One region of the Exiguobacterium sp. MMG028 genome, then DNA from elsewhere that is predicted to be linked to it. Evidence: riboswitches for the same ligand, from Rfam matches in the RefSeq annotation. Region 1 holds a riboswitch; each other region holds the start of a gene.

Region 1 (8,102 bases):
TCCGGTAACGGGAACGTCCCGGCCGATTCGATCGGGTTTTGCGTCGCGATGACGAAAAATGGTTTTGGCATCGGATACGTCTCTCCCCCGATGGAGACTTGCTGCTCTTCCATCGCCTCGAGCAAGGCGGACTGCGTTCGTGGGACCGCTCGGTTAATTTCATCAATCAAGACGATATTCGCAAAGATCGGTCCTTGTCGATGGTCGAACGTCTGGGTCTGCATGTTGAAATAATCTGCGCCAATCACGTCAGACGGTAACAAATCGGCCGTGAACTGAATCCGAGAAAACGCGCCGTCGAAGCTAGCTGCAATCGCCTTGGCCAGTAACGTTTTCCCCGTTCCCGGAACATCTTCTAACAAAATATGTCCTTCCGCGAGTAACGCCGTACAACAGAGACGTACGACATCCTCTTTGCCTAAATACACCTCGTTCAACTGTTTGATGACCTGTTCCATGCCCATATGATGACCTCCATTTTTTGTCTTAATCAAACTTTACCTTTTTATGGTAAGATAAACAACAAATAGTCTGAACATTCAAAAAGGAGGTAACTTCTTGCGCTGGACGAACAAGTTTTTTCTCATGATTGCCACCACACTCATCGGCACGTTCACGATGATGGTGATTGCGACGAGTGTATTCGAGTGGCTCTATAACCCGGAAACGATACCGGTCGAGGAAAATAATAGTCCTCCGACTGATCTCTTATCGGATGAAGATGATGGAATTTTAATTGGTGAATCCAAAGCAGATTACCCGTATGAATTAGATCCTCGAAAAGGAAAGCTTAACTTTTTTGAGAGAATCACGGAATCTGGAGAATCCACACGACGAAATCTCGGGTTATTCGTCGCTTTACTTGCGCTCGGTTGCCTGTCCTTTTATATCTATCTAAAACGGAAACGACGTGTGGTTCGCGCACGAGATCATGTTGATTCAAACGCAGACCAGCTTGTCGAATCGCTACAACACGAAAACGCTTCGTCCGTTTCGACGCTCACAGCGTTCACGAACGTCCCGATTCGCGATGCACTGATCACATTCAACCAATCTCTCGTACCAGCCAAGCGATTGCGTGCTCATGAGACACTGCAAGAGTGGTTCCGACGCATCGATTTACCGATGAATCCGTCCGTTTATCATGCGGTTCGCTACGGCACATCCTCAGGAGTAACGATTTCTGAAGAAGACACACTCCACTTTAAGAATACACTCGATTCCTACACAACACGCCCTCACCCCGAGTGAGAATGTGCACAGGTTCTGCTTTTTCGTCATGAATGATAAAATGGTGGAAAATGTAAGTTGAGGGGATGAAATCATGAGACGATGGGCGATGTTCGGATTAAGTGCACTTTTACTGACGGGTTGTACGGATACGGTGGCAGACAATCCGATTCCAATCGAATCACCGGATGAACCCATCACAGAATGGACACGTGAAGACTTTAAAGACGTCTATGACCAATATGAACAAACGAAACCGCTCCTCGCTGCGCTCGAACAACAAGGCATCAAACCGTTCCGCGAAACGTTTGAACGCGTCATCATCGCCGGCAATGGTCTCGAGCACACATATGCAGATATTTATCCGTTCAAGCTCGACGACGGGACGTATGCCACGGTATTCGACAGTCAGGACGGGACGTTGATCAACGGTTCCGAGTCGGTCGCTCCGCTGTTTTGGCAAGAGGAGTCTTTCCTTCAGTATGTCGAAGAGATAGAGAATCGGAAATTCGGAACGAGTGCCCCTCCTACCGATGTCGTCCTTACGCAGGATGAATTTCAATCGGTCTATGACCGTCACGCCTACACGTCAGCCCTCCTCGTCGAACTCGATGAAGCAGGTGTCGAACTGGCACGGGAACCAATCGACGATGTGATTATCGCCGGGAATGGCGTGACCGAAGTCACTGCCGACTTGTTCGTGTTCGATGTCGAGAGCGGGTATGCCATCGTATACGACCAGGATGGAGAAATTTTAAAAGGTCCCGAATCCATCTCACCGCTCTTTTGGAGCGAGAAGGACTATGAGGACCTGTTAGCCAAGAATGAGGGATAAGTTCACCCCCCTTCCGATTTTAGCTATGCTATACTCAAGTCAATAAACGACCACTAGGGGAGCCTTCGGGCTGAGACGGCATTTGTGCCGGACCCTTCGAACCTGATCTGGCTCATACCAGCGTAGGGAAGTGGCTTGGGATACGTCTCTGTATGTCCACGCCATTTTTCCGTCTGGAAACGTGGCGTTTTTATTTTTGAAAGGAGACTATTCATGCGTATTCAACAACTCACTTGGATGGCAATGCTCGTTGCCATCGCCGTCGTCGGCTCGATGTTCATCTCGATTCCTACAGGTGTCGCCCGCGCTTATCCGATTCAACATATGGTGAACGTGATTGCCGCAGTTACCGTCGGCCCAATCGGAGCCGTCCTCGTCGCATTCGTGACCGGACTCATTCGCGTCATGACCGGCACAGGGTCACTTCTCGCGTTCCCCGGTGGCATGATTGGTGCACTTCTTGCTGGTATGTTCTTCGTTCGCACGAATCGCGTCTATGCTGCCGCTCTCGGAGAAATCATCGGAACCGGTGTCATCGCCTCGTTGATTGCCGTCCCGTATGCGAAACTGTTGATGGGTTCGACGTTCGGTGCCTTCTTCTTCGTTCCAGCGTTCCTTGCCTCTAGTTTGACAGGCGCGCTTCTCGGTTGGCTCGTCTTATCACGTGTCAAACAGTTGCGACCGAGCATACTCAAATAACGTATTTTGATTTAGGAATCCGACCGACTCATGACGGTCGGTTTTTTGTGTGATAGACCCAGATTGCTTCGCCGTTCGATTCATCGATTAAGCCGCTGTCGACAAAGCCGTTCTTTGCATAAAATCGTTTCGCGACTTCATTCTCTTGATGGAGGCTCAGGATGATATCATCCACATCGTACTCTGTCTGGATAAATGCCACTGCGATGCGTAGACACTTCGTCCCGACGCCTTTCCCCTGTTCGTGTTGATCCATCATGAAACGATCGAGCCACACATAGCGTTCTGTCTGATTTTCTGCTCCGACCATCATGAAACCCACCGGTTGCGCACCGTCATAAAATGCATAGCTCTGCCAATTATATTTCGTATCCTCGACCATCTCTTGAAGCGACTCGGCATTTGTCTCGATGAACCGTGATTGTTTCTCGTCCACTGTCAGAGCAATGATTGCCTCTCGATTGAGTGCATCAATCGGTTGAATCGTGATTTCATTTCCTTTCATGCTTTCACCTCATTGATTTTCTCTCTCTTTCATACGCTTTCTCCCGTAAAAAGTTTCTCCCCCCGTATCTTCGAGACCATGCATTCGCTACACTAGAAATAGAAAGGGAGGTTATCACATGTTCCGAATCGGAAGTATCTTCATTCCCGTATCAGATGTAGAACGGTCCCTACACTGGTATACCACTTATTTTGATGCTCAAGAAATTGGTCGCTGGGAAGGAGGCATCGGTTTGTGTCTACCAGGCGGTTCGACTCAGCTCGGATTGATCCAAACCTCGTCACCACAATCCGTAACGTTCAAAGATGCGTCAGGACAAGCCCATGTCTATTTCAACGTCATTTGTGAAGACATCCAGTTCGCGTATCAATCGTTCGAACAAGCAGGGTTGATTGCGACACCGCTTCACGATTTCGGAGGCATGTCCTGTTTTGACGTAGTGGACCCGGATGGCCATACGATCAGTCTTATCTCGGAAGATATGACTTCCCCGTTCCACCGCAATCGCGTGAACGACCTACAAACGAAAGGAAAGTCTTAATGAAACAAATTCACCATATCTGTATCCAAACACCAGATTATGCCGCATCAAAGTCATTTTACGAAGCGCTCGGTTTTGAGCTCGTCCAAGAGTCGCCAAACTTCCACACACGTGACTTCAATAGTTGGCTCAAACTCGGAGATTTTTATATCGAGCTCCAGACTGCTAAAACGGATGAAACGTTACAAGACTATTCGAAACATGCGGCCGGTCCCGTCCATTTCGCCCTCTATGTGGATGATCTCGAAGCGGAAGTCGCTCGACTCGAACAGCTCGGTGTCACGTTCTTGCCGAAGCACGGTGGCAACATCTACTTCGTCGTCGACGGTCATTTAAGTAAATTGAAAGCACCGGAAGGAACCATCATCGAATTGCGCGATACGTTTCTGATTAACTGAGGCCCCGTGCCTCTTTTTTTGTTGGACACATCTTCACGTTTCCCTCACTCACCTCATCGGGAATGGGTATGAAAAGGATGTGTTGTTCATGATCAAATATCTCGATTATTGGAGCTACTTGTCACTCTCCCTGGCAAAGCTCTTCTTTTTTAGCTGGTTGACCGCGACGGCGTTCGACTTCTCGTTTTTCCTCATCAATTTGGCGACGATTCTACTCCTGACGAGCTGGGCACTCGCCGTGTCTTACCCGATTCGTCGATGGATTTTATACGTTTCTCTGTTCTTACATAGTACCCTACTCGTCTCGGACGTCTGGTACTATCGCTATTTTGAAGACTTATTATCTGTCGCCTTACTGTCTGATATCGGACAGATGGGAGATGTCGGGGGTGGCTTCTTGACGCTTATCCGCCCGATTGATGCATTCTTCTTCATCGACCTCATCATCTACGGCTTGATTTTACGTTACATCAAGTATCACCCTGTCCGTGAAGCGAAGCGGAACGGAAGACGATTGGCAATTGCCGGCTTCGCACTCGGATTTCTTCTCTTCACGATTCCGCTCACCCTCAGTTATCAGCGCGGAGAAAAATGGATTGCAGACGACCCAATCTCGAATATGCGTGAATACTATCATCTCGGTTATTGGGGCTATCACGCGATGGATGTCGCTCGAGGTGTCGAACGTGCGATGGGATGGAACGAAGCCCTGACAGACGAGGAGCGTTCTCAAATCCAAGCACTCTCTTATCAAGAATTAAGTGCCCCGAGTCCGGATACAAACGTCATCGTCCTACAACTCGAATCGTTCCAAACATCTGTCATCGATCAACGCATCAATGGACAGGAATTGACACCGAACTTAAATCGATTGCGACGTGACATGCTCTATTTCCCGAACGTGTATCATCAGACGCATGAGGGGCGGACATCCGATGCGGAGTTCATCGTCAACACGTCACTCTACCCTGTCAAATCCGGTTCAGTGTACACACGTTTCCCGGGAAATCAATTTAGCGCGCTCTCTCAGTCCTTGAACGAGGCCGGCTATGATACGGCAGCCATGCACTCCTTCCGTAAAGACTTTTGGAATCGGGATGATTTTTATGACAATATCGGATTCAATCATTTCTTTAGCGACAAAGACTACCCCGACCAAGGCATCATCGGGATGGCACTCAACGACCAGGAATTCTTGAATACGTCCGTCGGATTCATGGAAGAGTTGGATGAACCGTTTTATGCGTTTTTAGTCGCATTGACGAGTCATACGCCGTACGACATTCCGGAGGACCAGAAACAATTGGACCTGTCAGAAATTGACGACCCGCTTCTCGAAAACTATTACCATACCGTTCATTTCGTCGATGCGGCGGTCGGTCAGTTCATCGAACGATTGAAACAAGATGGGTTGTGGGATGAGACGCTTCTCGTCATGTATGGTGACCATGATAGCGGTCTGACGGCACCTGGAGAAGAAATGGCTACCATCGAAGAAGTGGACTCAACGGTTGACGCGTTTCAACTCGACCGTGCTGTCCCTCTCTTCATCAAACCACCAGGATTGACGACAGGAAAAGTCATGGAGGCGAGCGGTGGACAAATCGATATCGCACCGACGATTCTCGATGTACTTGGAATCTCCCCGGCGTATATGCTTGGCGACTCCCTCTTGAATGATACGCCGAATTTGACCGTCTTTCGGACGGGCGCTTTCCGATATGAAGACCATTACTATGAACCAGACTTGACCGAACGTTCTGGTAACGGCACATGCTATTCCGTCGAGACGGAAGAACCGGTCGCATTCGATCGATGCGCCCCTTACATTGACCGTGCGGCCAGCCAGCTCCGTCTCTCGGATACCATCATCGAGAAAGATGCCCTCTCACAAATGAGTCCATGAAAAACCTCCCGAGCTATTTGTCTCGGGAGGTTTGTTTAATAGGCTTTACGCAACGTCGCGATATCGAGTTTTTTCATGGGCAGACACGCCTGTACGACTTGTTCAATCTGCTCTTGCGAACCGACCGTCATCATCTCTTCCATTTCCCACGGAATGATTTGCCACGAGACGCCGTAGCGATCTTTCAGCCACCCACACTCCTCTGCTTCCGGTACAGCCGATAACCGCTCCCAGTACGTATCGACTTCGTCTTGTGTCTCACAAAAAGCGATGAGCGACTGTGTTTCGTTAAATGAAAACATATGATTCTCATTACTATCCATCACGACAAATTCTCGGCCGGATAAGACGAAGCGGGCATAGTTGATTTTCCCGTTGAGCTCATCCCCGTCTTCTTCCGTGTATCGTACCGTATGTCCGTCCAATACATACGAATCTTTGAAAATGGAAATCCAATCGTTCATCGCCGCCTCGGCGCGACCGAACGCATTCTGGACAAATAAGAGGCATGGCGTCACGAGCTGAATGTCCATCCCCCCATCATGCATGATTTGCCAAGAAACCCCGTAACGGTCCTTCAACCATCCATAACGCTGGCTGAAGTCGTACGTATCTAATGGAATCAAGATATCCGCTCCGTCAGATAATCGTTCCCATAGCGCATTGATTTCTTCTGTCGTCGGGAGCGATACCATATAGGAAATGGACGGATTTCGTTCTTGCGTCGTACCTCCCCCGAGTAACTGAAAGAACTGTCCAGCGAGCGATAACGTCACAATCGTCGTCTCGCCTGCTGGCGAGCTTGAAAATTTCGTCGTATAGTCGACAAACGAATCTGGAAAGATGGAGACATACCACTTGGCGATTTCCTCGACGTTCTCCTCAAACCAAATACATGGGATCACAGGTTGCGTAATCATGAGAAAGTCTCCTTTCAGACTTCATGCAAACGATAGACGTCACGCACGGCGAGAAGCTCCCCAGCTTCATCACGATATGCCTGATAATGCGATGAATGGATGTGGTGATCGAGCGCCTCTTCGTCTTGATACTTTTCATAGAAGACAAACGTTCCTGGCGCATCGATTGCTTCGTGAAGAACGTACGCGAGACATCCCTCTTCCGCTCGTGACGGTGGAATCACACGGTGTAGCGCCTCACGTAACGCTTCTTCTTTACCAGGATGAGCTTTCAAGATTGCAGTAATGACGATTTCCATACAGTATTCCTCCTTCGATAATGGACCTGCCTTTCTGTTCCCGAATCTACCGCAATCTATCCCAAAAAACGGATATCTCATCGTACGAGACATCCGTTTCTGTTTATGACTTTTTCTTTTGTCGGAACGGCCACCATACACCGTCACCAAACGAAATCGTAATGGCTGGAATCAAGAGTGGCAATACAATCAATCCGTATAGCAACAGACCAGTAATGACGATGGTCGCAATCTGAACGAGACTGAGCACGCCTGACGGAATCATGGCGCCGAACGTCCCGGCGAGGATCACTGCAGCGGTCATAATGACGGTACCCATCTTCGTCATCGAATAGACGAGCGCATCACGGACCGTCTTCCCATTGATCGTCTCTTCCCGGAATCGATCCAGTAGGAAGATGGAATAGTCAATTCCGAGTGCAATCAACATGACGAATCCAAAGAACGGAACGGCCCAGCTGATTCCGTCATAGCCAAGACCTTCCACAAAGATCAGCTCTGTGATCGCTGCTGACGTATAGTACGTCAAGAGAAGCGAAGCAATCATATAGAGCGGCATGATCATCGAGCGGAACAATGCCGTCAAGACGATGAACAACGTCACGAGCATGATGGCTACCGTCCGATTGAAGTCGTTCGTAGATGTTTCATTCAAATCGCTGTTGATGCTTGAGATCCCAGCGTATCCGATGGTCGCATCTGCATATGGTGTCCCTGCCACAGAACGGTCCATCGTCTCTTTAATCGTCTCGACGACATCAATCGCTTC
Region 2 (8,102 bases), on a different contig from region 1:
TCTAGCAATAATCTGAACTGAAGTCGATTCTTGCCTTTACTATAGTAGCGAACGAGTGGTTCTGCTTGAACCGTCCCACTCCACTTGACCAGGTCACCATGAACGGCAGTCGTTACGGTCCCACTATTATAATTCTCATAACGAAACGGGACGTGCTCTAGCACGTCCTCGATTCGAACAAGTCCCATCACTTCTAGTTTTTTGGCCATCTCCGGCCCGACTCCTTTCAGAGTCGTCAGTCGTTCATTGTTTTGCATCTTCTTTCGCTCCAAATATATTTCGTTCGAGGCGACGAGCCGTCGGCGTATTCGCCAGTCCACCTTTCGCCGTCTCTTTCAATGCAGTCGGCATCATTTGACCGACTTCATGCATCGCTGAAATGACTTCGTCACAAGGAATGCGTGATGTGATTCCCGCGAGGGCCATGTCCGCTGCGACAATGGCATTGGCACCACCCATGGCGTTTCGTTTTACACATGGGACTTCAACGAGTCCTGCCACCGGGTCACAGACGAGACCGAGCATGTTCTTAAGGGCGATCGCGAATGCCGTCGCCGATTGGTCCGGTGTCCCGCCGGCTGCTTCGACGATGGCGGCTGCAGCCATTCCGGTCGCTGAACCGACCTCTGCCTGGCAGCCACCTGCCGCTCCCGAGATCGAGGCGTTGTTCGCCACAACAAAACCGAAAGCACCTGACGTGAACAAGTAACGAATCATCGCATCGCGGTCCATCTCGAGACGGTCTTTCACAGCGAATAACGTTCCAGGTACGACGCCTGCACTCCCCGCAGTCGGTGTCGCACAAATCCGTCCCATCGCCGCATTCACTTCGTTCGTCCCGATTGCTTTTGACACGGCATCTAAAATGAGGTCTCCAGCAAGTGATTTACCTGATTGGATATACTCTTGCATGAGTACGGCATCGTTCCCCGTCAATCCTGTCACCGATGTAACACCTTGAAGGGCGCGTTCAACCGCTTCTTCCATGACCTCGAGGTTTCGGTCCATCATCCCGATGATGTCCTCCCGACTCGAGCGTCTGACGTGCATCTCTTGTTCGATCATGACTTCAGAAATAGGGATGCCTCGTTCTGTGGCAATCGTCACTAACTCTTTTACTGATTTAAACATCTCACATTCTCCTTATTCCCCAAAAATAGCTATCCGTTCGATTTGCGGTAACCGTTCCAGTTCTGCGATCACTTCAGCAGGAATCGTTTCATCAATCTCAATCGCCATCAACGCTTGCATTCCTTTTTCGTGGCGACTCACTTCCATATGCCCGATGTTCAATTGATGATTCGCCAAGACGCCGGTCACTGCAGCGATGGCGCCGAATCGGTCATGATGCAAGACGACGAGCGCAGGTCCCCCACCTGTCAATTTCAACGGGAACCCATTTAGTTCCGTAATCTCAATCGTTCCCCCACCGATTGAAATCCCGACGATTTCAAATGTCCCAAACTCATCTTCGAGTAAGACACGGGCTGTATTCGGATGATCCGTCAACAAGTCACTCGTCTCAAAGATGACCTCGATCCCTTTTTCACGGGCGATGTCTAACGCCTGTGGGATTCGCAAGTCAAACGTATCGAATCCCATAATCCCACCGACGATCGCGACATCCGTACCGTGACCCCGATACGTGTCCGCAAACGATCCGTAAAACGTGATGCGCGCGGTGCGGGGCGTTCGCCCAAATAACTTCCCTGCCATCAGCCCGATGCGTGCGGCACCGGCTGTATGTGAACTCGATGGCCCGACCATGACAGGACCAATAATGTCAAACACACTACGATATTTCACTTCATTTTCCCCCTTTCAAAAATCCCTACCTTCATTATACAGAAGGTAGGGACTTGAAACAGCTTATTCCACACTAAAAATATAAGAGTAAAGCGGTTGTTTGCCGTCGTGTACTTCAATCTCAATCTCATCATTTACAGATTCAATATATGACGTCAACGCTTCCACGTCTGATTCAGATGAACCTTCACCTGTTAAGATCGTGATGATTTCATCGTCTGCTTCGACGAGTGCATCGACCAATTTCTTAGCCGCTTCGAGGCTTGACGTCGATGAAGAAACAATTTTCTTCTCTGCAATCGCCATATGCTCGTCTTTCTTGATTTCCACGCCATCGATGCTCGTATCACGAACAGCGTAAGTGACTTGACCAGACTTCACAGTCGCGGCAGCCGCTTTCATCGCTTGTTCGTTCATCTCGACATCCGCCTCTGGGTTGAAGGCGATTGCAGCCGCAAGACCTTGTGGGACCGTCTTCGTCGGGATGACAGAGACGCCGCATGGTGCGACAGACGCCGCTTGCTCAGCAGCCATGATGATGTTTGAGTTGTTCGGGAAGATAAAGACATGTTCCGCATGTGCAGATTCAATCGCCTTGACGATATCTTCTGTCGATGGGTTCATCGTCTGACCGCCTTCGATAACATGTGCCGCCCCAAGCGAACGGAACAATTCACTGACACCTTCACCCATTGCCACCGTTACGATCGCAAATGGTGCTTTTGGCTTCTCGGCCTGTTGAACACCGTGCTGATTTGCGCCGTGTTCTTCTTCAAGGATTGTCGAGTGTTGTTGACGCATGTTCTCGATTTTGACTGCAACGAGTTCACCGAAACGCTGACCTTTCGTGATGACCTCACCTGGAGTCTCGACGTGAACGTGAACTTTTAAGAGTTCTTCGTCCGCGACGACAAGGAGAGAATCTCCTAGTTCTGACAATTCGTTACGGAATGCGTCTTCATTGAACGGCGCATCCTTTAACTTATCGTCTTGGAAACGAACCATGATTTCCGTGCAGTAGCCGAATTCAATGTCTTCTGTTGACATGAATCCTTGTGCAGCATGGGCATGATGTTCTGCCTCGATCAACGCATCCATGACAGGTGCATGTGGTTTCTCGAGTTCTTTTCCTTCAAGGCTTGCAAGGAATCCTTCGTAGATGACGAGAAGACCTTGACCGCCTGAGTCGACGACGCCGACTTCTTTTAATACCGGCAACAAGTCCGGTGTACGGTCTAACGATGCTTTCGCTTCTACGATGACACGTTTCATAAATTCAGTGAAATCACTTGTCGACTCTGACGCAAGAAGCGCTTCGTCGGCCGCTTCACGAGCAACCGTCAAAATCGTTCCTTCAACCGGTTTCATAACCGCCTTGTATGCCGTGTCGACACCGCGCTTGAGCGCCTCTGCAAAATCAACCGTTGTCAGTTCCGCTTTGCCTTCAACCGCTTTACCGAATCCACGGAACAACTGACTTAAAATAACGCCTGAGTTTCCTCGTGCTCCCATAAGTAGTCCACGAGCAAACTTCGATGACACCTCTGCGATATCTGATGAGTTCATCGCTGCTACTTCTTTCGCACCCGACGTCATCGTCAAGTTCATGTTCGTTCCCGTATCTCCGTCTGGAACCGGGAAGACGTTAAGCGAATCCACATAATCTGCGTTTTGGCTCAAGTTGGCCGCTCCGTTCGCGATCATGTTTGAGAGCGCCAATCCATCTAAACGTTTTAAACCCACACCAAATCCTCCTCCGTTTTCGTCAGTCATTCGTCAGACGAACGCCTTGAACGAATATATTTACCGACGAAACGTTTAATCCTAAAGTTTCTCCGAGCGTATACTTCACTCGGCTCTGAACGTTGTATGCAACTTCAGATACTTTCGTTCCGTAGCTTACAATGATGTGCATGTCGATATGTACGTCTTCGTCTTCTTGACGTACGACGACACCACGCGCGTAATTTTCACGTTTTAACAATTCAGCAATGCCGTCTTTTAATTGTGCTTGTGAAGCCATGCCGACCACACCGAAGCATTCCATCGCTGCACCACCTGCGAGTGTCGCGATGACGTCACTTGTGATGTCAATATTGCCATATGTTGTCTTCATTTCAATTGCCATATGGAGTAGCCTCCTTTATTCGGAATGATTCCTAATGTACATTCTACAATAAGTACCTAGTTATTAAAAGAACCTGCTCCAGAAACTCGGTCAATTAACGCGATAACCTCATTCATTATTCAAATCCTTGAGAGTAATGTCAAGTTTTTTTCTTGTCATGGTACGATTTTCTAGTTGCATCGGGAAAAAAGCCGTGCTAATATAAACGAGTGTCTATTAGGACGAACCCACATAAAAAAGGAGGGGAAACGCATGGCACGTAAATGCTACGTAACAGGTAAATCACCTAAATCAGGTAACAACCGTTCGCACGCACTCAACAAGACAAAACGTACTTGGGGTGTAAACGTACAAAAAGTTCGTATTCTCGTTGACGGTAAACCGAAACGCGTTTGGGTTTCAGCTCGCGCACTTAAATCAGGTCTCGTTGAACGCGTATAATACTTATACACGAACGAATAAATCCCAGCGGCATTCGCCGATGGGATTTTTTTTTGCTTATTTTTTGATGATCATGACGAGAACCATTCCTTGATGGACCGTCAATCGGGCAGACGCTTCGATCCATTCATTCGAAATCGTCAACGCCTCCCCACTCTTGACCTCATGATGGTCGAGTGGATATTTGACACCTTCAATCGAGATCGTGGCCGTCTTCCAAGGCATGAAGGAAAGATAGTGCCCGTCTCGCTTCATAATGACCTCGCTACCTGTTCTCACGAGATAAACCGTTTGACCTTCTCCGTGAAGAACCATCTCCGGATACGCTTCAAGTAAGCCGACGTTCGCAAACGTCATATCGATGCGTCCGCCTAAGCCACCATATACATCCATCCGTGTCGCCCCGCGTTCTCTCGCGAACGCTAGTGCAATCTCTAAGTCCGTCACGTCTTTCTCCGAAGGATAGCGTAGCGCCTCCTCAGGCGGTAGTCCTTTAAACGAATCAAAATCCCCGACCACGACGTCTGGCATGATCCCTTCATCTAATAATCTTTGATATCCACCATCGACACCGATGACAAAATCGGCATCACGCGGTAAGTCCGGAATGGGTTCCGGACTCGCCGCGACAATCAATATATTCATTGACGGAGATCCCGTGTCGCCACACGCGTGAAACGTGGTGCTGTCGTGAAGAGGAGCACCAACACGATGGCTGAGATGACAAAGGATGGTGCCATATACGTAGCATTGTAGCCGAGTGAATAGGCGACGACCGGACCTTCTGCATATTTAGCAAAGAAGACAATTCCCGAGATGACGTGCGCCGCGTATCGTAACATCGAACCAAGGAGCGCCCCGAGTACTAAATATGTGGCAAGCGTCTTCGTCGCCCCGTTGCTCGCAGCTTGCTTCACACGCCCCGCGAAAACGCCGGCCATTCCGACGAGACCATAAGCGACCGTATAGTCGAGCAAGAATTGTACGGGCGTGAAAATATAGGCACCGAACAAGAGTTGGAGTGTCCCAACGAGGGCACCTGTCGCGAGACCACCTTTTAGTCCGTGGCGGAATGCCATCACAAAGATCGGGAGCATCGCTAAACTGATGGATCCCCCTTGTGGCAAACGGTATGGAATGAGCAAATCAAAAATGAGCCCGAGCGCTGCAAACAATGAAATTTCAATGAGCGCTTGTAATTTGAAACGTGATTTCATCTTTCTTCCTCCTTTATTTGGTTGAACGACAAAAAGCAGCATGACGTAAACGCCATGCTGCTTGGATTCGCAACGTGCATTTTCGCCACATCCCTACGTCCGTGTGAACGGAACAGGTTCAAAGGGTTAGCGTATGCCTCTCAGCCACATCATGTGACACCCCTTGCGACTCTATCTTGTTGTTCTATCGTCGATTATACACGAGATGCGCCACGAATGCTATCGATGGCTGCTTTATAATCTGGTTGATTATAGATGGCTGATCCCGCAACAAGGACATCAGCCCCTGCGTCGATGCAATGTTTTGCCGTTTCCGCGTTGACACCACCATCGATTTCAATCTCAAAATCAAGCTGACGGTCTTGGCGGAGCTGACTGAGTGCTGAAATTTTCGGTACGACCGATTCGATGAAGGCTTGTCCCCCGAACCCTGGGTTGACGGTCATGAGCAATACCATGTCGACGTCCGCAAGCACGTGCTCAATCGTCGAGAGTGGTGTATGTGGATTCAAGACGACTCCACATTTTGCACCTGCCGCTTTGATTTGTTGCAAGACGCGATGCAAATGGTTTGTCGCTTCCACGTGAACGGTGACGATGTCCGCTCCTGCCTTCACAAAGTCTTCGACGTAGCGTTCCGGTTGGTCAATCATCAAATGCACATCAAGGACCATGTCTGATTTTTTACGCAAGCTTGCGAGTACGGGTAGACCAATCGAGATGTTCGGTACGAACTGCCCGTCCATGACGTCAAAATGAATATAGTCCGCTCCCGCTTCTTGAACAGCTTTCACTTCAGCCTCCAAATTGGCAAAGTCGGCCGCTAAAATAGATGGTGCAATTTTAATCATCTGTCAATACCTCCGTTTTCGATCGTTTAACTCCTCCATAAAGGTAACATAATTCTCGTACCGTGTTGAAGCGATTTCACCATTTTCAACGCCTTGTTTGATGGCACATCCCGGTTCATTGAGGTGAGCACATCCGCGGAACTTACAATCGTCATGGCGTTCCACGAACTCAGGAAAACACCATCTGAGTTCGTCCGCCTCAAGTTCTTGCGGAAACTCCAAGCTTGAAAATCCAGGTGTGTCAGCAACCAGCCCATCCGCTAATTGAATCAGCGTCACGTGACGCGTCGTATGCTTCCCTCGACCGAGTGATTTAGAGATTTTCCCTGTCGCCAACTCGAGCTCTGGTGCGACGGCGTTGAGTAACGAACTTTTTCCGACACCGGTCTGACCGGCGAAGACACTCGTCTTCCCTTCGAAGAGCCCGCGTACTTGATCCACTCCGCGCGCATGCTCCGTCGATGTCTCAATCACCTCATACCCGATGGCGCGATAGCGTGCAACCGCCTCCCGAATCGGCTCGACTTCATGTTCATCAAGCAAGTCCATCTTCGTCAAGACGATGATCGGATGAACCTGTTTCGATTCAATGAGGACGAGGAAACGGTCGAGCAAATGATACGAAAACGCCGGTTCTTTTACGGAAAAGAGGAGAAACGCCTGATCGATATTTGCAATCGGCGGGCGAACGAGGTGGTTTTGACGCTCTTCCACTTCTAAAATATAGCCGGTTCCATCTTCTTGATCTTGAATCACCACATCGTCGCCGACGACAGGTGAGATGTTGCGCTTTCGAAAGTTCCCTCTAGCCCGACAACGAATCTCTTGATTCGTCTCGGTCATCACATCGTAAAACCCGCCTTGAAGGCGAATGATTGTTCCTTTCATTATGACTACCTCCTTTAAAAAAGAGGTGACGACTCCGTCACCTCTTTATTGTGCCTCTTCAGCTTGTGCATATGTGACTGAATCTGTTCGAACAATCTCTCCATCGACTTCAATCGTCGCCGTCCCGACTTCGTCAGGGGCAATGACGAGCGTATATGAATACGTTGTCGTCTCTGTGATTTGATCACGAAGCACCTCAATCTCACCGCGTGCGTCAACCGTACGAATCACGACTTCTACCGTCTTCGGTTTCTTGTCTTTGTCCGGCTGTTCGACTTCCACAGCCACTTCACGTTCAATTGAAATATCGGTCGGTTCAACGCCTTCCGATACGATGACCGTGAGCTCAGTTCCCGGGTCGACTGCTGTCCCGGCTGTCGGAAGTTGACGGATGATCTGACCTTTTGGAACACTTGTCGAAAATTCATCCCGCTTTACGATTTTCAGTTTGTTCTGTTCAGCATAAATGGATGCTTCGTCGAACGTATACCCAGCAAGGTTCGATAGTTCCACTTTATTGCTCCCTGTCGACACGACGAGTGTGACCGTCACCTCTGAAGGAACGACCTCTTCACCTGGGTCAACCGATTGGGAAATCACATCTCCGTTATTCACCGTTTCGGAAGCTTCTGTTGTGATTTCAAGGTCGCTGAATGCCAAGTCTTTCAGCATACGTTCGGCGGCAGTTTGCGAAAGACCTTCTACATTCGGCATTTCGACTGTCTCTTTCCCGGCCGATACGACAATCGTCACGGTCGTTCCACGTTTCGG
Region 3 (8,102 bases), on a different contig from region 1:
GTCAAGCCGAGGTTGAACTCGTCGAGATCACGTTACCGAAACACGATGCATTAGAACAGGCAGATATTTTGTTTGATGAATTCAAGCTTGGGATTGAGGCGTATCTTGCGAACACAACTGTGCCATTTAAGACGCTTTCCGACTTGATCGAATGGAACGCGGACCACCCCGAATCGATTCCGCACGGGCAGACCATCTTTGAACAGTCAGATGCACGTTCAGGGCGTCTCGTCGAAGCTAGTTATCTCGACCGTCGGATTGATGATGTTCATCTCGCAAAAGTGGACGGAATGGATGAGCTATTAAAAGGACAAAAACTGGACGCAATCGTCCTGCCACATGACATGAACTATGACATGGCTGCGAAAGCAGGACACCCGACAATCACGGTCCCTTATAAACGAAAAAAGAGCGGGGCCCCGTTCGGTCTATCGTTCACGGGAACGAGCTTTGCGGAACGAGATTTGATTCGTGTCGCTTATGCGTTCGAACAGTTCATCACACGACCGACGCCTCCAGATTATTCGTAAGTTGCACCCGTCTCTGACGTCCGCTACAATGGTACGTATGCGGATTAGAGAAAGGACAGGTTAGAATGAAATCATCTATATACGGGTTGACGTTCGATCAGCTCACAAACGAGTGCACGGAAGCAGGATATGGTGCCTTCCACGCACGTCAAGTCTGGGACTCGCTCTACATCGATCGAGTCAAATCGATGGACGCGCTGAACGTCCGTGACGAAGTACGCGATTACTTAACTGAGAAATATGTCATCTCGACACAAGAACTGTTCGTCAAACAAGAAGCGGGCGATGGAACGGTCAAATTTTTACTTAAATTGCATGATGGTCACTATATCGAGACGGTGCTCATGCGTCATAAATATGGTCGCTCGGTCTGTGTGACGACACAGGTCGGTTGTAACATCGGCTGCAGCTTCTGTGCGAGCGGCTTGTTGAAAAAGACACGTGATTTGACGGCTGGTGAGGTCGTCGAGCAGATCATGACTGTCCAACATTTCCTCGATGGAGAAGGAGAAGGGGACCGTGTCAGTCATATCGTCGTTATGGGAATCGGTGAACCGTTCGATAACTTCGATAACTTGGTCGACTTCTTGCGCGTCGTAAAAGATGAGCGTGGTCTTGCAATCGCCCCACGTAAAATCAACGTGTCGACGAGTGGTCTTGCTGACAAGATTTATAAGTTTGCGGACCTCGACTTACGCATCAATTTGGCGCTATCTCTCCATGCGCCGAACGATGAGCTCCGTACACGAATCATGAAAATCAACCGGGCGTTCCCGCTTGATAAACTCATGCCGTCGATTCGCTATTACGTCGAGAAGACGAATAAGCGGATCACATTCGAGTATATCTTGCTCTCAAAAGTGAATGATTTACCGGAACATGCGGAAGAACTCGCGGACTTGATTGAAGACATCAAAGACAAGTCTTATATCAACTTGATTCCGTATAATCCGGTCAACGAGCATATCCAATATGAGCGAAGCACACCGGAAGATATCATGGCGTTTTATGATATCTTGAAAAAGCGTGGCGTCAATACGGGTGTCCGTCTCGAACACGGGACAGACATCGATGCAGCTTGCGGTCAGCTCCGCAGTAAGCATATGAACGTCGAAGGCGCGAAGTAATCAAATGGCCTCTCCGAATTTCGGGGAGGCCATTCGCTTATCGTTTTTGTCCGACATATTGAATCACAGCTGATTCACCGTGATGGAGTGATCCCTCTTCTCGCCAAACGACCGTCTCGTGCAAAAGGAGAGGTGCGAAATCGTCATTTAGTTGGTGGAACATCTCTTCGGTGTAAAGAAGGGAGAAGTCTTTTGGTCCACCTGTCCCGTAGGCAAGTTGATTTGTAGAGTACACTTCAGTCAGGAATACGCCACCAGGTCGTAGTATTTTTTGAATACCGGCGAGCACCTTTTCTCTGACTTGTGGTGGGAAGTGGCCGAAGATGCAGATGACTAGGTCATACGTATCTTGCGACCAGACCGCTTCATTCAAGTCAATCTGCTTCGTTTGAAGGGTGACGTTTCGTGAAGTCGCCAAGCGCTTCGCTTTTTCGAGTCCTATTTTTGAAGCGTCCCACATCTCGACGTTGAAGCCGAGCGTGGCGAGCCAGACTGCATTTCGTCCTTCCCCCTCTGCGATGGCCAATACATGTTTTCCTTCAATTTGATGAGACGTGAACCATTCACGTAAAAACTCGTTTGGCTCTGTCCCATACACATAATCCTCCGAGCTAAATCGTTCATCCCATTTAGACAAGACATTCACTTCCTCTCTATTTTTCTTTCACTATAGCAAATCGAACGGACGACGGTGAAAATCCATCACGATTTTCTGAATTCATGCATAGTCCAGATGGGAGAAGGGAATAGATTTCTGAACTAATGGATAGAGTGGAGGCTAAGTAATGGAGAGAGTAGATGCGTCGTTATGGATTCGGGTACGAAATACGCTTGGTGAAGGTCCTTGTTGGGATGCTGAATTGAAGCGTTTTTATTGGGTAGATATTGAAGGTCATACGTTATGGTGGTATGACGAGCGAGAAGACGAAATCTCTTCTTTCGAGGTCGGAAAACAAGTCGGTTTTGTCATACCAAAAGTGACGGATGGTGTCGTCCTTGGGTTGAAAGACGGAATCTATGAATGGGATGAAATCAATCGAGATCTAAATAAGATTGTCGAGTTGGATGACCCTGATGGTCGATTACGTTTCAACGATGGGAAAGCTGATCCATATGGTCGCATTTTTGCAGGTACGCTTCACCTTGAGGATGAAGAAAACGAAGCGACATTGTATCGAGTCGATCGAGATGGAACGACAACAACACTTATGGACGGGTTGACACTTTCGAACGGGTTGACATGGTCCCCTGACCATTCCGTTTTCTATCATATCGATACACCGACTGAAAAAATTCGGAAGTATGATTTTGATTTGAAGTCAGGAACGCTCTCGAACGGAGAGGTCGTCGTTGATTTTTCAGAGGAAGAAGGCTTTCCTGACGGGATGACGTCCGACTCTGAAGGCTGTCTATGGATTGCACATTACGCTGGTGGAAGAGTGTCACGTTGGGACCCTTCGACAGGTAAAAAATTATTGGAAGTGCATGTTCCTGCACCGAATGTCACCTCATGCGCCTTTATCGGGGATGGGCTTAATCGATTAGCCATCACGACGGCTCGTGAAGGAATGGATGAGGAGGCGCTTGCCGAATATCCAGATGCGGGATCGGTATTTATCGTCGACACAGAAGTGAAAGGGATGCCATTGTATCGTTTCGGTCGCTGAGGAGGAAATACGATGGTGAAACGACTGTTGGTTCGAGCAGGTATTGGGTTGGCAGTTGCTGCAGCAGTTAAGATGGGGATTCAAAAGATCCAAGAAAATCGAGCACGTGAAAAAGACCATTCGTACCTCGACCCAAAGTGGGATGAGGTGCCGAGCGTCGATTCAGACAAAGACGAGGATGAAGTCGGATTGACTCAACTCGACTCGATTTATCGGGCTGAATGGCAGGCGAATGCTTACCCGCGCTCAGAAGCAGAACGAAGAGCGTTGGAAGAATGATTATACTTTCTTCGAAAACACGTCCGTGTGGCGTGTTTTTTTGTTGACAAAAAGATGTTCCCATTCCATTATATAAAAAGTAATCATTACGATTTAAATGGAGGATATATCATGAAACGAATTCCAATTACGGTACTCTCTGGGTATCTTGGTAGCGGCAAGACGACACTGCTTAACCACATCTTACATAACCGAGATCACAAGAAATATGCCGTCATCGTGAACGATATGAGTGAACTGAATATCGATGAAAAGTTGATCGAGCAAGGAGGATTCTCCCGGACTGATGAAAAATTAGTCGAACTTTCGAACGGATGCATCTGTTGCACGCTCCGAGAAGATTTGTTGACAGCCGTCTATGACTTGACGAAAGATCGCGAGCTAGATGGCATCATTATCGAGTCTTCTGGTATCTCTGAGCCGATTCCCGTTGCGCAGACGTTCACGTATGCCGACGACGCGCTCGGGATCGATTTGACGAGCCGTGTCTATATCGATGCGATGATCACTGTCGTCGATGCGTACCGCTTCTTCAAAGATTTCAATTCCGGTGAATCGCTTATGGAACGCCAACAAGCCGTCGATACAGGTGACGTACGTGAAGTCGTCGACCTTCTCGTCGACCAAGTCGAGTTTGCGGACATCATCGTATTGAACAAGGCGGACAGGGTATCTGAAGAAGAACTGCAGGAGATGAAGGGCTTACTGAAAACGCTCAATCCGAGTGCTAAGTTGTTGACGTCGACCTACTCGAATGTGGCGTTAGACGACCTACTAGACGTCCGGTTGTTCGATTTTGACCAAGCGATGCGCGCTGCAGGTTGGATTCAAGAACTCGAGTCGGAAGAACATACGCCGGAAACGGAAGAGTATGGCATCAGTTCGTTCGTTTACCGTCGGCGTCGACCATTCCATCCTGAGCGTTTGATGAATTGGATGGAACATTACCCTGAAGAAATCGTTCGTGCCAAAGGTTTCTTATGGATTGCGACACGAAACGACCTCGCTTGTCTGTTTTCGCAGGCTGGGTATGCATCAACGCTCGAACATGCGGGTCGTTGGTTAGCGACACTTCCGGAGAGTGAACGAGAGGCTATGTTTGCAACCGAACCAGAACTGCGCGAAGACTACATCGAGCCGTACGGAGACCGACAGAACGAATTGGTCCTCATCGGTCAACGAATGGACCGGGAGACGGTCGAGCGGTCACTTGACGCTTGCTTGTTGACGGATGAGGAGATGGAAACATCGTGGGATACGCTCCATGATCCGCTCCCTGGTACGGGTCAATTCGTCACGTATTCAGATTGACCGTTTACAAAAGATTAAAACATCGCTATACTGTGACTGCATAAGTAACCGCATATTAATGACTGCACTAGGGGTGCTTCGGCTGAGATGAGAGCATGGCTCCGATCCCTTATAACTCGATCCAGATAATACTGGCGTGAGGAAGTGCGGCACTTTCTCTATGCAAGTTTGTATAGATTTTGTTGCTGCATTCTCATGAATGCGGCTTTTTTTATGCAAACACATTTAGAGGGGGAAATAGAATGAATGAATCATGTGGTACGAGTCCGATTGTCGGGTTTCGATTCACACTGAGCCCGATGACAGACGATTTTGTCGGGACAATCAAAGGTGCTCTAAAACGAACGGATCTGTCAGGTGTGTGGAAACATACGGATGACGTGTCGACGGTCATCCGTGGACGAGTCGAGCATGTGTTTGACGTCGCTCGAACGGTGTTGAGTCTTGCTTCGGAGGAAAGGAAGCACGTCTCGATGAGCGGAACGTTCTCTGTCGGTTGTCCAGGAGATTCAACGGGAGATGAGGCACTCGAGGCTCCGAGCGAACCATCAAACGGTGCATCAAGAGACCAGTATGTGTCTTCGCAGTTCGCACTCTATCCGATGGGTGCTGACAATTACATGGAACTCATCTATGAAGAAATCGAGCAAGCAAAACAGGCTGGTGTCTATAACGAGTCGATGCATTATGCATCAGGCATCCATGGGAACTTAGATGACGTGTTCTCGTACTATGAGGGGGCTTTTAAGCGGACGCGCGAAAAGAACCGACATGTTGTCATGACGGTGACGTTCAGCGTAAATAGTCCGTCACATGGAGGGCGACATGCTTAAATCGTGGAAATTGAAAGAAGTCGTCCTTGTCTCCGTATTATCTGTTGTCTTCGCGGTCGTCTATTTATTGTTCGTTCATATCGGTAACTTGTGGGCAGGGTTGATCGGTCCCATCGCCTACGAGTGGATCTTTGGCATCTGGTTTATCGTATCGATTATCTCGGCATACATCATTCGCAAACCGGGGGCGGCATTCATCTCAGAAGTGATGGCCGCAACGATTGAGATGTTGATTGGGAATGCCATTGGGCCACGCATCATCTTGGTCGGCATCGTTCAAGGTCTAGGGGCAGAAGCCGTCTTTGCGATGACGGGCTACAGACGTTATGAGCTATGGGTTCTTATGCTGGCCGGATTTGGGTCGGCTGTCACGAGTTTCGTCTATACATATTTCATGAGTGGGTTCGCGATGTTAGAGCCAGGTTATGTGGCGACGATGTTCGGGCTAAGAGCCGTCAGTGGGATGGTCATCGCTGGGATCGGTGGGAAGTTGCTCAGTGACCTATTGCTGAAGACAGGATCACTTCGCGGTTATGCGATTTCACGAAGTGGGAACGTCCATGGTTGAGACAGAGTCACTTCATTTTCGATTCCCAGAGAGTTCTGAGGCGATTCTTGAAGACGTGACCGTTTCAATCCGTCAAGGTCGTACGATTCTTAGTGGGGCGAGCGGGAGCGGGAAGTCGACACTTCTCGCGCTATTCAACCGTCTCTATCCGGAGAATTGTGACGGAATCCTTGATGGTAGACTCGAACTACTTGGACGATCATACGACGACTATGCACCTGGCGAAATCAATCAGCGGGTTGGGACGGTGTTTCAAGACCCGGATACGCAATTTGTCATGGAGCGGGTGGAAGAAGAACTGATCTTCACACTTGAGAACTTGTCGACACCTGTCTCAGACATCGAACAACGCGTGACGGAAATCCTCGAATCGTTACAGTTGAGTGATTATCGAAACCGAAAAATCGATTCGTTGTCAGGCGGACAGAAACAGCGGATTGCTGTTGCGTGCGCTCTAGTCGGAAGACCGGAATGGCTACTGCTCGATGAACCGTTGACGCATCTAGACCCAGTGACCGCGCAAGAATTTGTAAAATGGCTCGACAAGATGAAAGACCTGAACGTCATTGTCGTCGAGCATCGCCCTCATCTATGGGGGGATTACTTTGACTGGCATATTGAGTTAGAGCGAGGGTGTGTCGTTAGGAATGAATCATTCCGTCCGGTCGAGGATTTTGCATTCGTGAAGTCGAACGCGTCACTCTCAGCTATTCAACGCTACAAGGTTAAAGAGGTCAGACGTGATTCGTTTCAGCTCAACGAGACGGTGCTCCACGTCCGGGCTGGAGAAGTGATTGCCATTCTCGGACCGAATGGGAGCGGGAAGTCGACATTTTTAAGAAGCTTAACAGAACACGATCATCGGGTCGGACTCGTGCCACAATCACCAGAACATCTATTTTTTATGAACTCCGTTGAGCGAGAGTTGCAGTTTGGTCACGAAACATCAATTGAGACCGTGTTATCTGACATGGAGCTTCATAATCAGAGATTCCTCCATCCGTTATCCCTTAGCCATGGTCAAAAACGGAGGCTCGCAGTTGGAATCCAGTCGCTATCGAATAAGCAATTGCTTGCATTCGATGAACCGACTGCAGGTCAGGACGAAGCGTCACTCCATGCACTCGAGGCGCTGATGAAGCGGCATGCGGAACAAGGGCAGACCATCCTGTTCGTAACCCATGACCTATCGTTCGCCAATATCGCCAATACGTTCTATTTGATGAAGGATGGGGAACTTTCGGGACCGTTCGGGGATGAACTATGGAAGAACACAGAGATGCTCCTTGATTATCGATTGCAAGGGAGGGGAGAAAGATGTCACTCCATGACATGAATCCGACGATGAAGTTTGTGACATTGACGGTCATCATGTTCGGTCTGGCACTGTTTTACAACCCTTGGACACCGCTCGTCATCATTGTCGGTACGCTACTGATTCAGCTGGTGGCGACAGACGTATCGTGGAAGAGATGGGGAATGTTCTTAATTCCATTTTTAATCACGGCGATCGGTACGTTTTGGACGACGCTCGTGTTTGGGAAAAATCTTGAGGGAGAGACGTGGATGACCATACTCGGTCAGGACATCACAGTTGAAGAGAGACGTGTTGCCGTTGCCCTTAGTCTTCGCGTCCTGGCGTTCACGGTCCTCTCCCTTCTTTTCATGATGACAACGGATTCAAAGCGATTCGTTATGAGTTTGATGCAACAGGCGAAATTATCACCGACGATTGCCTATAGTGCCCTTGTCGGGTTCCGTTTCATCCCTTTGTTGCAGCGTGAGCT

The links. A riboswitch is a leader RNA that binds a small molecule or an ion and turns the genes downstream of it on or off. The one in region 1 is predicted to bind thiamine pyrophosphate.
Region 2: another riboswitch for thiamine pyrophosphate. It lies ahead of thiT (energy-coupled thiamine transporter ThiT); the one in region 1 lies ahead of thiW (energy coupling factor transporter S component ThiW).
Region 3: another riboswitch for thiamine pyrophosphate. It lies ahead of PJK55_RS02905 (YkoF family thiamine/hydroxymethylpyrimidine-binding protein); the one in region 1 lies ahead of thiW (energy coupling factor transporter S component ThiW).

The regions. Positions count from the first base shown of each region.
Region 1 is NZ_JAQJIN010000002.1:648,806-656,907, forward strand. It holds gene PJK55_RS10545 (AAA family ATPase) at 1-464, opposite strand, end outside; gene PJK55_RS10550 (hypothetical protein) at 559-1,251, shown strand; gene PJK55_RS10555 (hypothetical protein) at 1,325-2,065, shown strand; TPP riboswitch at 2,111-2,211, shown strand; gene thiW (energy coupling factor transporter S component ThiW) at 2,279-2,764, shown strand; gene PJK55_RS10565 (GNAT family N-acetyltransferase) at 2,793-3,269, opposite strand; gene PJK55_RS10570 (VOC family protein) at 3,388-3,810, shown strand; gene PJK55_RS10575 (VOC family protein) at 3,810-4,208, shown strand; gene PJK55_RS10580 (LTA synthase family protein) at 4,297-6,114, shown strand; gene PJK55_RS10585 (VOC family protein) at 6,150-7,034, opposite strand; gene PJK55_RS10590 (putative quinol monooxygenase) at 7,049-7,333, opposite strand; gene PJK55_RS10595 (MMPL family transporter) at 7,437-8,102, opposite strand, start outside.
Region 2 is NZ_JAQJIN010000001.1:929,628-937,729, forward strand. It holds gene recG (ATP-dependent DNA helicase RecG) at 1-257, opposite strand, end outside; gene sdaAA (L-serine ammonia-lyase, iron-sulfur-dependent, subunit alpha) at 244-1,131, opposite strand; gene sdaAB (L-serine ammonia-lyase, iron-sulfur-dependent subunit beta) at 1,144-1,806, opposite strand; gene PJK55_RS04945 (DAK2 domain-containing protein) at 1,870-3,549, opposite strand; gene PJK55_RS04950 (Asp23/Gls24 family envelope stress response protein) at 3,572-3,934, opposite strand; gene rpmB (50S ribosomal protein L28) at 4,187-4,375, shown strand; gene PJK55_RS04960 (thiamine diphosphokinase) at 4,433-5,020, opposite strand; gene thiT (energy-coupled thiamine transporter ThiT) at 5,017-5,592, opposite strand; TPP riboswitch at 5,666-5,766, opposite strand; gene rpe (ribulose-phosphate 3-epimerase) at 5,787-6,443, opposite strand; gene rsgA (ribosome small subunit-dependent GTPase A) at 6,447-7,334, opposite strand; gene pknB (Stk1 family PASTA domain-containing Ser/Thr kinase) at 7,377-8,102, opposite strand, start outside.
Region 3 is NZ_JAQJIN010000001.1:534,700-542,801, forward strand. It holds gene PJK55_RS02875 (amidase family protein) at 1-530, shown strand, start outside; gene rlmN (23S rRNA (adenine(2503)-C(2))-methyltransferase RlmN) at 596-1,657, shown strand; gene PJK55_RS02885 (class I SAM-dependent methyltransferase) at 1,695-2,303, opposite strand; gene PJK55_RS02890 (SMP-30/gluconolactonase/LRE family protein) at 2,443-3,324, shown strand; gene PJK55_RS02895 (hypothetical protein) at 3,337-3,603, shown strand; gene PJK55_RS02900 (GTP-binding protein) at 3,715-4,914, shown strand; TPP riboswitch at 4,974-5,074, shown strand; gene PJK55_RS02905 (YkoF family thiamine/hydroxymethylpyrimidine-binding protein) at 5,157-5,747, shown strand; gene PJK55_RS02910 (ECF transporter S component) at 5,740-6,315, shown strand; gene PJK55_RS02915 (ABC transporter ATP-binding protein) at 6,308-7,651, shown strand; gene PJK55_RS02920 (energy-coupling factor transporter transmembrane component T family protein) at 7,633-8,102, shown strand, end outside.